Regions from separate parts of the Paenibacillus nuruki genome, predicted to be linked through region 1. Evidence: predicted binding sites of a transcription regulator. Region 1 holds the regulator's gene; the other holds the start of a gene.
What was found. Region 1 encodes NrdR, which represses ribonucleotide reductase genes. Its sites were predicted from a motif close to AACACNATATATNGTGTT; they were not measured.

Region 1 (6,422 bases):
GCGTATCACTGAACTTGTAAGCAGCACGTAACTGATCTACAGCAAAGTTAGAACACCCGATTGCTCTGACTTTACCTTGCTCTACTAATTCATGCAATACAAGTAACGTTTCTTCAAGTGGTGTATGAGGGTCAAATTCATGAACTTGATACAGATCAATGTAATCGGTTTGCAGACGGTGTAGAGAACGATCGATCTCTTGCATGATATGGTGACGAGATAACCCTTCGTCCATTTTACCCTGACCCATACGCATACCTACTTTGGTCGCAAGGATCACCTGATCTCGTTTTCCTTTCAGCGCTTGACCAATGATCTGCTCTCCTAATCCATCTCCAATATGGTCAATATCTTGCCTTTTGCCATAAAAGTTAGCTGTATCTATAAAATGAATACCTAGCGCTAGGCTTTGATCCAGAATACGTTGTGAAGCAGATGCATCGATCCATCTTCCAAATGCCATCGTTCCTAGACCAACTTTGGATACTTGAATATTGGAATGGCCTAATAGGTGCTTATCCATTTACTCATTCTCCTTTACCATTTGTGCCAGACCACTTCCAAATGACCAATCTTCAAATTCAGTCTCGATTAACATGATAAAAACATCTTCAATCCGAACGCCGACTTGTTGTGATAGTTGCTTCGCTAATTGCATATACAGCTTTTTCTTTTTGACTACCCCTCGACCAGACTTCAACGTAATCTGGATATACAGTAATCCATCTGAACGATCTCCTTGTAAATAGTGTGGATCATATATAAATTGTTCTGACTGATGATGATGAAATACTTGAAAGCAATCTTTTACCGGTACATCACAGCAATCTACCAGTGCTGATAAAATGACCCCACTGATCTGTTGCAACTGCTCTGCATGGTACTGATTCTCCATATAACTGACTCTTGTAAATGGCATAATTCTGATCCTCCATCTGATCAATAAATTTCTTAAATATCTAAGCGGTTGTGTATGCTCTTATTGTACTTAGAATCATTCTATTTATATAATAGATAATAATCATAAAGATCATTCATTTTATCGATGAAGATAGCAAAAGGAGATGGATCATGGATCTGACAGAATTGATTGCTTTTCAGACAGTCATGCGTGAAGGAACGTTCTCCAAGGCTGCGGAAAAGCTAAATTATGCTCAATCGACAATTACCAACCAGATTAAACGATTAGAAAAAGAGTTAGGAATCACTTTGTTTTATCGCAATTGGGAAGCTACACTCACGCCTGCCGGGCAACGATTTGCAGAACAAGTGGATCAGCTCATCCAGCACTGGCGTTATGTAGGCGATATTGCCAAGCAACTAAACGAAGAAGAAATAGGCACATTACGCATTGGAGTCACAGAAACATGGGCAGACTACCATTTACCTCACATTTTAAATGAATTTCGGCAATATAAACCTAAAATTGATTGCGAGATTACAGTGGGTCATTCTGCTTTTTTGGAAGAATGTTTGCAACAGGAAAAAATCACTATTGCGTTATGTGCAGATTCTGAATATTCTCATCTTTTCTCATTCGAACCTTTAGCGCAAGAATCGATCTCTGTTGTTATACCAGTAGGTCATTCATTAGCTACCGCTCAAACGGTAACGATAGACGAGTTATTATCGCATTTATTGATTATTGGACAATCGTCTTGCAAGTATCGATTACAGGTAGAAAAAGCGTTCCGCACATATGAGCAAGAACCCCTATTTTATACATTAAATCAGCTATCACTGATTCCTTTGTATGCTGAGCAGTTAAATGGAATTGGGATTGTTCCTTCTTCCTTGCACATAGACTCTGGATATACTCGCTTGCCTTTTCCAGTGTTAGATAACCCTTTAAATATCGGTATCCTGCAACTTCGTTCTATGAAATACAGTAGTGGGATACAGCAACTGTTTATCGAAAAAATACGAAATTATTTTCACAATCGTTAGTAGGATGAGAGTTTAATTTGCTATTTAGTAGATAGGAATAACTCATTATTTTATAGAAATGTATACCAAAAAGAGCATCTCTACATGTGACTGTAAAGATGCTCTCTTTTGCCTATCAAGTATCCTCTAACGTTATTACGATCTCTAATCTTATGTAACTCTGATTAGGTATTCGTATTTTCGCTCTCTTCTTTGGATAATAGACCTTTGAGCTCTTTCATAAACATATTAATATCTTTAAATTGACGATAGACTGAAGCAAAACGTACATAGGCTACTTCATCGACAGGGTACAACTGTTCCATCACTAACTCGCCTACAGCACGACTTTCCACTTCTGCCATCGCTGTAGTATGTAGACTTTTTTCCACTTCAGAGACGATCATATCCAATTGATCTACAGATACAGGACGTTTCTCACAAGCACGAATCAGACCACGAAGAATCTTATCACGGCTAAATTCTTCACGACTACCATCTTTCTTAATCACAATCAGTGGAGTCTCTTCTACCATTTCGAACGTCGTAAAACGGCGATTGCAACTTTCACATTCACGTCGACGACGAATCGACTTATTATCATTGGCTGGACGGGAATCCAGCACCTTGGTTCCATTGTGACTGCAATATGGACATTTCATTGCTCACGTCACTTCCTTTCTCGCCAACCGTTCATTCGGACATCATTTCAGTCAAGTTCACGCATATATAGTTCATCTATTATCAAATATATGTGTTCCAGAATCCAACATAGTGTTTGTTCGATCTAAAAGGCATCGTATAATTCAGTATACTGCTTATAATAATATAATACACGTTGAACATAATGTCTTGTTTCGCCAAAAGGAATATCTTTGGCATCTTCTAGTGTGCCATCCCATTTACCGGAACTGAGCCATGATTTCACATTGCCAGGCCCTGCATTGTACGCCGCAATCACAGCCACCTTATTGCCATCGAACTGACGATTGAGCTGTCTTAGATACCATGTACCGATCTGGATATTGGGATCGATCTCATGCTTCACTGTTTCCAGTGACATATTATCTAAGTGTGCTTGCTCCATGATCCATTGCGCTGTATTAGGCATCAATTGCATCACACCCAAGGCACCCTTTTTGGATTCCATGCTTGGTTTAAAATTCGTTTCTACTCGAATAATCGCAGCGACTAAAAAAGGATCGACTTCATACGCAGCAGCATGCGCACGAATCTCTTCTTTGTATTCGATTGGATAAATCCAACCTAACCAGCGACTATTGAAAAAAACAACGATCACAACAAGGATAAACAGTGGTAAAAGTATTCTTTTACGAACCAATTTCTTCATGAAAGACCTTTACTCTGCCAGAACTCTTCCAATTGAGCATACGTATCCTCAAGGGTACCGCTGTTATCAATTACAATGTCAGCTACTTTTTTCTTTTGCTCAATATCCATTTGCGCATTTATTCGTTTCCATGCTTGTTCTTCGGTTAATCCATCGCGAGCTATTAAGCGCTCCAATTGCACTGATTGAGGCACATACACTACCATAATCTGGTCAAACGTATAGACACCTTTGGCTTCTAGCAATAATGGAATATCTGCAACCACTAACGTATCTGGATATTGTTGTTCTAGCTCTAAAGTACGTGTCTGAATCAATTCACGAATCGCAGGATGAGTAATCTCTTCAAGTGATTTGCGTTCTTCAGGATGGGTGAAAATATGTTCACCTAACTTTTTACGATTCAGTGTTCCATCTGCTTGTAACATGTCTGCGCCAAAACGTTGTACCACCTGTGCAAGCACAGGATGGTCAGGCATCATCACTTCACGCGCAATCAGATCAGCATCGATCAGCTTGGCTCCTTTAGCGGATAACCACGCAGACACGGAGCTTTTACCTGTTGCGATTCCTCCGGTTAAACCGATATTCATGATGTCACCTCAATGTTTCTGACGAGTAGGTAGCGGCTGACACACAGGGCAAAAATGTGTTCCTCTTCCGCCAACAACCGTCTTCTCGACAAGTGTTCCGCATTCATAACAAGGTTCTGCTTTGCGACCATAAATACGTAGACTGTGCTGGAACATCCCCATTTCGCCCTGTCCATTGACATACGACTTAATCGAAGAACCACCTGCTTCTACAGCATCCGCAAGTGTTGATACAATGGCTTCGTGTAGACGGGTTAATTGTTCTGCTGTTAACGTATTAGCGATCTGCTCTGGATGAATTCCTGAACGAAATAAAGCTTCATCCACATAAATATTTCCGATCCCTACCACATACTTCTGATTGAGCAACACAGGCTTAATCATCGTACGACGCTTGCTCATTAGATTGATAAACTGCTCTGCTGTAAATTCAGGTGCAAGCGGTTCAAGCCCTAAGTGCATCAGTGGCTTAGACTGCAAATCTTCATCTTTTTTAAATAAATGCATGGTACCAAATTGACGTACATCCTTATAACGAAGCTCTGTACCATCGGTAAAATGGAAAATAACATGAGTATGCTTCTCAACAGGTTCATCTTTTGTATAGACTCCATAGCGTCCTTCCATCCGTAGATGAGAAACCAACACTAAATGATCCATCACGATTCGCAAAAATTTGCCACGACGCTCCACTTTCTCAATCGTATGCCCTTGAAGCTCAATCTCAAACTGCTTATGATCATCCGGTAATTGAACAATACGTGGCAAAGACACTGTAACATGATCGATCGTTTTGCCGGCAACCAAGGTGTTTAACGTCCGTCTAACTGTTTCTACTTCCGGCAATTCCGGCATAACCTTTCACCTTACCTTTTACAATAATATTCTTAAATAAGTCATTATAAAAATTTTAATAAGTCAAATGCATATTTTATATAATCAATCTTTAACAGCGATCGTAAGGATCATCTGGCGGAACGAATCACTATTCCACCTCCAAGCATCCCTACGTTCCCTACCCTCTAATTATAGACTATTTACTTCGCTTCATACCAGTTCGCACCATAGCTCACTTCAGCTTTAAGTGGCACAGATAACGATAATGCTTTTTCCATCACTTCTGGTACTAATTTCTTCATTTGTTCCATTTCATTTGCAGGCACTTCGAATACCAATTCATCATGTACTTGCAGTAACATACGACTGTTCAGTTTATGATCTTTAAGTGCTTGATCCATATGCACCATAGCTAGCTTAATAATATCTGCGGCTGTACCCTGAATAGGTGTATTCATCGCTGTACGGTTCGCAAACGAACGCAGATTGAAGTTAGATGAATTGATATCCGGTAGATAACGGCGACGCTCTAGCATCGTTTTCACAAAGCCATCCTTTTTCGCTTCGATTACAATATCGTCCATATAACGACTAACGCCTTTGAAGACTTCAAGATATTGACTGATAAAGTCGCCTGCTTCTTTACGTGTAATCCCTAGATTCTGAGATAATCCATAATCACTAATACCATAGACAATTCCAAAGTTAACTGCTTTGGCAGAACGACGCATATTACCATCGACTTGCTCTTTGGTCACGCCGAATACGTCCATAGCTGTTTTGGTATGAATATCCATATCATGTAAAAAGGCATCTTTTAGACCTGGATCATCTGCCATATGCGCAAGTACCCGCAATTCGATCTGCGAGTAATCAGAGGATAGAATGCTCCAACCACTTTCAGAAGGGACAAATACTTTACGTAATTTACGTCCTTCTTCTAGACGGATCGGAATATTTTGCAGATTCGGGAACTGACTGGATAAGCGACCTGTCGCTGTAATCGTCTGACGGAAAAAGGTATGCACTTTACCTGACTTCGGATGAACCTCTTTCAACAATCCTTCTACATACGTCGATTGCAATTTAGCAAGTTGACGATAAACCAGAATTAACTGCACAATATCGTGATAAGGTGCTAATTTTTCAAGTACATCTGCACTGGTAGAATATCCAGTTTTGGTCTTCTTCTCTACAGGTAATCCTAGACGATCGAATAGAATTTCACCTAATTGCTTCGGTGAATTCAAGTTAAATTCAACGCCAGCCATCCCATGAATTTCAGTCACCAAGACATTGATTTTCTGTTCAAATTCTTTGCCTAGTTCACGTAGTTCATCGGTATTAATAGCAACTCCTTGCTTCTCCATATCGGCTAAGATGCGAGATAACGGCATTTCTAGATCATCAAATAAACTGGTCATTTCATTTTGCTCCAACTGTTCACGTTGAAGTGGAACCAGCTCACGAATGGCTGCTGTTTTGCGTGCCAGATGATGACTCAATATTTCTTCTTCAGGCACTTTATATTTAGCCCCTTTACCAAAGACTGTCTCGTCTTCTGGCATATGAGGTAGACCGTATTTGGCTCCAAGCGCATTCAAGCTTTGCCCGGACTCTGTTGGATCAAGTAAGTAAGCTGCAATCTGCACATCAAAAGAAGCCCCTGCAAATGGAATATCGATCCAGTGTAACACCAGGTCTGCACGATGCAG
Region 2 (6,422 bases), 720 kb from region 1:
TGGAAGGTATGGAATCGATGATGCAACAACATCCTATTTGGAGCCAACTCCCTGCTGTACAAAATGGACAAATCTACGGATTAAAATTAGAAGAATTCGGTTATGATGACGGCTTAGCTTTAGAAAGACAGCTGCGTATTCAAGTTAATTATTTAACAAATTAAGTTAAGATGATTCTATAAATGGAAATCAAAAACGATTCTATTCCAAAAAGTGCAGAATCATTGCAACAATACCCTGACAATTCCGCAAAATTTCAGTACAATCAATATAGGAACAGATATAAGCAACATGGGAGAAACTATTTTTAATATTAAAGGGGATATTTAACATGCAATTGAGAACGGTTACAGAAAACTTGCAACAATACAATACAGACAAGATGCAACAATTACTTGTAGATATGTACGGACAAGAACAAGTACAGCACCAATTGGATCGTTACCAACAACTCATGAACAGTTATCACCAACAATTTGGAGATGGTAATATTCAATTATTCAGTTCTCCAGGTCGAAGTGAAATTGGTGGTAATCATACCGACCATAACTACGGTAAAGTGCTTGCAACCAGTATCAACCTAGATACAATCAGTGCAGCAGTACCTGTAGATAAACCTTATATTACAATTGTGTCTGAAGGCTATAGTGATGTATACAAAATCCATACGTCTGAATTAGAACCTGTTGAAGGCGAAGGCGGTACACTCGCGTTGATCCGTGGTATCGTTGCGGGCTTTGTGAAATGGGGACTACATGTAGGCGGATTCAATGCTTATGTCTCTACAAATGTACTGGCAGCTTCTGGATTGAGCTCTTCTGCTTCGTTCGAAATGTTGATCACAAGCATCTTAAATACGTTCTACAATGACAGCAAAGTCGATATCGTCAATATGGCTCGAATTGGACAATATGCTGAAAATAAATTCTGGAATAAACCTTCTGGACTATTGGATCAAATGGCTTGTGCGCATGGTGGATTAATTGCAATCGATTTCATTAATCCCAAAGAACCTGCGATTCAACACGTTCCTTATGATTTTGATGCACAAGGATATGAAATGGTTATCGTAAACACAGGAGGCAACCATGCCGATCTAACTGCTGATTATGCGGCTGTACCGGAAGAAATGAAGGCGGTTGCGGAAGCATTAGGTCATGAAGTGTGTCGTCAGATTAGTCTGGAAGAAGTGTATAGCAATTTGGCACGTCTTCGCGAACAGACAGGAGATCGTGCAGTATTACGTGCACTTCATTTCTTAGAAGAAAATGATCGTGTCGATGAGCAGGTCAAAGCGCTACAAGCCAACGAATGGGATCATTTCCTAGAGTTAATAACTGGTTCTGGTAATTCATCATGGAAATGGCTCCAAAACGTATATCAAGATTCCCATACCCGTGAGCAAAGTATTTCGATTGCTTTGGCGATTACTGAGATCTTCTTGAAGCAAAAACAAGCAGGCGCATGTCGTGTACATGGTGGCGGATTTGCAGGTGTTATTTTGACGATTTTACCTAAAGAATTAGTCAGCGAATACACAGCACTTATTCAAAAAACATTGAATACATCTACGTATATCATCAATGTACGTCAACATGGATCGATCTGCTTGAATAACTACTTAAATTAAAGAATACATTTTTGTAACATATACAAGGCATCATGATTGAACAGAAAAAAGCCTGCTTCTACACTGTCAAAATGACTTTGACCGTAGAAGCAGGCTTTTTTGTATATGATTATCGTATATCGTTTTACCAGCCGACCCGAATAATCAATCCTTTAGGATCACCGACTTCGAGATACGAAGCTTGTTGATTGTAATCATCATAAGCGAATCCGTACGCTAAGCGATTGATACTATGATCATGCCAGAACTTCGCATAGTAATTAGCAGGTGCAGCTTTGTAATATTGAGCAGGATTACTCCAGTTCGCTTGATTGTCATAGACATGACGATTGATCGCTGAACATGTACCTGAATCCTCTGCAAGTCTACCATTACATAACAAGATCTCCTGCGTGCTGTAATTGCTGTATCCAGCAAAATAATTCGCTTGTGTACCATTTACCCCGAATGCTCCATGAATGGGTGCTACGATCCGGTAAGGCGCTTGTACGTCGGCAAGAGATTGGAATGCTGAAGGTACTTCACTGCGATACTTACTAAATAGACCTGATCGTGTTTCTGATTCCAATTCGCCTACCGTCTGATCGTAGTTACCTGCACGATTCACAAGGCGATGCTGTAAAGGAAAACCAAAACCATCTACACGTGTCGTATTTCCATGATATCCAGTACCATCAACAGTGAATTCTACAAAATCAAAATAGATATTACGGTTAGGGTCAGCAGGGTTATTGATGTCCGGGCCTGCAAATCCATCATCATATGTTTTGATATAACAAGGTGAACCTACACAGATAAACATTCGACCGGAATCGATTTTCGGCATATTCACCCAATTGATCTGATCCAGCGTACTGTAGATATTGGCGTAATTGACTCCATTTTTGGTGAGATGCCCTGTAGCATTGTTGAGTGCGGTAGAGATAGGTTTGAGCTGACCGCTATTATCGAGATAACTCCATTGTTTAGTAGCAGGATTGATTCCGAGAATGCCCCAGTAAATCTGATTATTTGCATACGCACCTTTGGTACCATTAAGTACTTTGAACGATAGTACGCCATTACCTGTAGCTGTAGGAATAGAAGCCGCAGGTATACTGTAGATTGAATCAGAACCTGTTCCGGGATTAGTGGGTGTAGTTGAACCGGATGTGACGGTATAGCTAAAGCTAGGGGTATCATAAGCAGAAGTTCCATTATTGTACGTAAATGAATATTTGATCACTTGACCGGTTGCTACATTGGATACATTTTGAATATACCGCTTAGATCCACTATCATACGTCATACGCAGATTTTGCAAATTACCCGAGTTCACCGAGTAATGGATATCTACCCATGATGTATTTACACTCGAAGAGAACCAGATTGTTGCTGTTGTGCCTGAAGTGGTGGCTCCTTGGGTGTAATCAGCCGCAGATACAGATGATGAAGCAGGGGAGAAGAGATTGCTTGTCAGAACAAGTACAGATAAAAGCAAGAAGTAAACCATTTTCTTCATACGTATATCCTCCTATTCAAATTGTATGCGATTGCAATTTCGCTTTTAATTATTTCAATATATGGTAATAAATACAAGAAAAAAACCATGTGTAATCCTCATGTGTATTTCTATGCCAAACTTTCTTAATTTAAAGAAACTTTTATTTGCTTTTTTGTTCAAGAACAGCTAAAGTTTTATACTTGAGCGTCTAAATAGACCGGAATTTATGTTCATTTTAAAGTGAATTTATGTTCATTGCATAATCTGGAAATGTTCGGGAAAAAGAAAAACAGAATGCACTATATCTAGTATGTCAAGAAAATTATTTTTTTATAAATGATTATCGAGATGTATGTAAAATACGTGTTCGAATAAGTCCCCGTTGTACTTGGATTTTTGAAAAATTAGACCGTTTTTAAGGCATGTTTGGACGGCGGTGTAGACCTTCAGTTCCTATTGACAACACTATATATAGCGTATATCTTTGATAAAGTCTTCTATATATTGCGGTTGCGATGTTTGAGCAGAGAATATATAGGTTATAGCTAATTATACGCACTAGAGCAGATAACACTGAGATGATATTAGAGCATTGTTATCTGTATTTATATAGTGATTGAACGGACGAAGGGTACTACATATTGAACCGAGAAGGAGATGTCACACCATGCTAATTGCTTATGATTCCAAAACAGGCAATGTGAAACGATTTATCAACAAATTGAAATTACCTGCTGTACAAGCTGTACAGATTGATGAGGCGCTGACGTTGAATGAACCTTTTGTACTGGTTACGTACACAACTGGATTTGGTCAGATTCCTGATAAGGTAGTTCACTTTTTGGAGAGAAATCACAATCGCTTGATTGGAGTTGCAGCAAGTGGCAATCGTAATTGGGGTGACAAATTCGCTCGCAGTGCTGATCTGATCTCTGAACGTTATAATGTACCGGTGGTGTACAAGTTCGAATTAGCAGGTACAACAGGAGACGCACAACGATTTCAACAGGAGGTAGATAAAATTGCGGCATATTGAATTGAACAACTTACTGATGCAACGGGATGAGAGTGGATTTTTCCGTTTGGATAAAGATAAAGAAGCAGTTGTAGAATATATGGAAGAGGTAGCTCGTAAAAGTATCAACTTCCCGGATACAGCAACCAAAGTACGTTATATGATTGATAACGACTACTATGAAGATATGTACAAAAATTATACTTCGCAAGATGTGGAAGAAGTCTATGCGATTACACATAGCTATGATTTCCAATTTCCATCTTACATGGCGGCATCCAAGTTCTATACGGATTACGCAGTAAAAACAAATGACCGTAGTCAATATTTAGAGCATTATGCAGATCGTGTTGCAGTTGTAGCTCTTCATTTGGGACGCGGAGATGCAGTGAATGCCAAGACGCTTGCTAAGTCGATGATGGAACAACGTCTACAACCAGCAACACCTACATTCCTGAATGCAGGTAAAAGTCGTCGTGGTGAGATGGTATCTTGTTTCTTACTTGAAATGGATGATTCACTGAACTCGATCAACCATGTATTGAACACTTGTATGCAATTATCCAAAATCGGTGGCGGTGTAGCGGTCAACTTGTCCAAACTTCGTGGACGTGGTGAACCGATCAAAGGTGTTGAAGGTGCAGCTAAAGGAATTATGCCTGTATTGAAACTGATGGAAGATGCTTTCTCCTATGCAGATCAAATGGGGCAACGTAAAGGTTCTGGCGCAGCATATTACAATATTTTTGGCTGGGACGTTATGGAATTCTTGGATAGCAAAAAAATCAATGCCGATGAGCGTACACGTCTCAAAACATTGTCAATCGGTCTTGTTGTACCGAATCGCTTCTATAAATTAGCAGCAGATAACGAACTATTGCATGTATTTGCTCCTTACAGTGTATACAAAGCATATGGTAAATATCTGGATGATCTAGATATCGATGAAATGTACGATACATTGCTTGCAGATGATCGTATCAAAAAGAAAGCCATTATGAGCGCTCGTGATATGTTAACCAAAATCGCAAGTGTACAGTTGGAATCTGGCTATCCGTACATTATGAACAAAAGTAATGCGAATAACGGTCATGCACTAAAAGATATCGGTTCTATTCGTATGTCTAACTTGTGTACAGAAATTTTCCAATTGCAAGAAACTTCTGAGATTACTGATTATGGTCAAGACGATATCATTCGTCGTGATATTAGCTGTAACTTGGGTTCACTGAATATGGTTAACGTGATGGAACTTGGCAAAATTCGTGAATCGGTTCATGAAGGTATTATGGGTCTAACTTCTGTAAGTGATATGACAGATATCGCAAATGCACCAGGTGTAGCTAAAGCAAACCGTGAAATGCATTCAGTCGGTCTAGGCGTAATGAACTTGCACGGATATCTTGCGAAGAACAAAATTGCTTATGAGAGCGATGAAGCAAGAGACTTTGTACGTACATTCTTTATGATGATGAACTTCTATTCATTAGAGAAAAGTATGGAGATTGCTCGTGAGCGTCAAACGACTTTTGCTGATTTTGAGAAATCAGAATATGCAAAAGGAACATACTTTGATCGTTATTTAGAAACCGATTATCGCCCAGCAACGACGCGCGCAAGCGACTTGTTCGGTGATATGTATATCCCAACACCAGCAGACTGGCAAAACCTGAAAGCTGATGTGATGAAACACGGTCTTTATCATGCTTACCGTTTGGCAATCGCGCCAACAGCAAGTATTTCATATATCCAAAATGCAACATCCAGTGTAATGCCGATTGTAGAACAAATTGAGACACGTACGTATGCGAACTCAACGACTTACTATCCTATGCCATATATGCAACAGGATAACTATTTCTACTACAAATCAGCTTACCAAATGAATCAATTTAAAGTATTGGATCTGATTGCTGAAATTCAAAATCATGTCGATCAAGGAATTTCAACAGTTCTTCATGTAGGTAGCGATGTAACGACTCGTCAATTGGCTCGTTATTACCTCTATGCGGCTCAAAAAGGTCTAAAATCACTTTACTATACACGTACCAAATTGCTTAGCGTAGAAGAATGTATTACTTGCTCGGTGTAATCTTTTTTTAATCTAATGCTATAGCAATATAACTGTAATGGACTGTACAAGAAAGCCTGTTTTTTTAGGCTTTTTTGTATGCCTTAAACGTTTACCAAGGAGGAATTTTGATTTATGAGTGGACCTATCAAAGCTGTCAACTGGAACCGTCCTGATGATGATTTCACAATGATGTTCTGGAACCAAAATATTATGCAATTCT

Region 2: the regulator NrdR is predicted to act here: its motif matches at 3,575-3,592, upstream of nrdI (class Ib ribonucleoside-diphosphate reductase assembly flavoprotein NrdI).

The regions. Positions count from the first base shown of each region.
Region 1 is NZ_OY725677.1:2,592,951-2,599,372, forward strand. It holds gene RCP16_RS11415 (aldo/keto reductase) at 1-523, opposite strand, end outside; gene RCP16_RS11420 (tautomerase family protein) at 524-919, opposite strand; gene RCP16_RS11425 (LysR family transcriptional regulator) at 1,072-1,947, shown strand; gene nrdR (transcriptional regulator NrdR) at 2,112-2,588, opposite strand; gene RCP16_RS11435 (lytic transglycosylase domain-containing protein) at 2,714-3,277, opposite strand; gene coaE (dephospho-CoA kinase) at 3,274-3,870, opposite strand; gene mutM (DNA-formamidopyrimidine glycosylase) at 3,880-4,725, opposite strand; gene polA (DNA polymerase I) at 4,908-6,422, opposite strand, start outside.
Region 2 is NZ_OY725677.1:3,312,421-3,318,842, reverse strand. It holds gene RCP16_RS14755 (helix-turn-helix domain-containing protein) at 1-164, shown strand, start outside; gene RCP16_RS14750 (galactokinase) at 332-1,630, shown strand; gene RCP16_RS14745 (glycoside hydrolase family 64 protein) at 1,755-3,131, opposite strand; gene nrdI (class Ib ribonucleoside-diphosphate reductase assembly flavoprotein NrdI) at 3,781-4,149, shown strand; gene nrdE (class 1b ribonucleoside-diphosphate reductase subunit alpha) at 4,136-6,220, shown strand; gene nrdF (class 1b ribonucleoside-diphosphate reductase subunit beta) at 6,335-6,422, shown strand, end outside.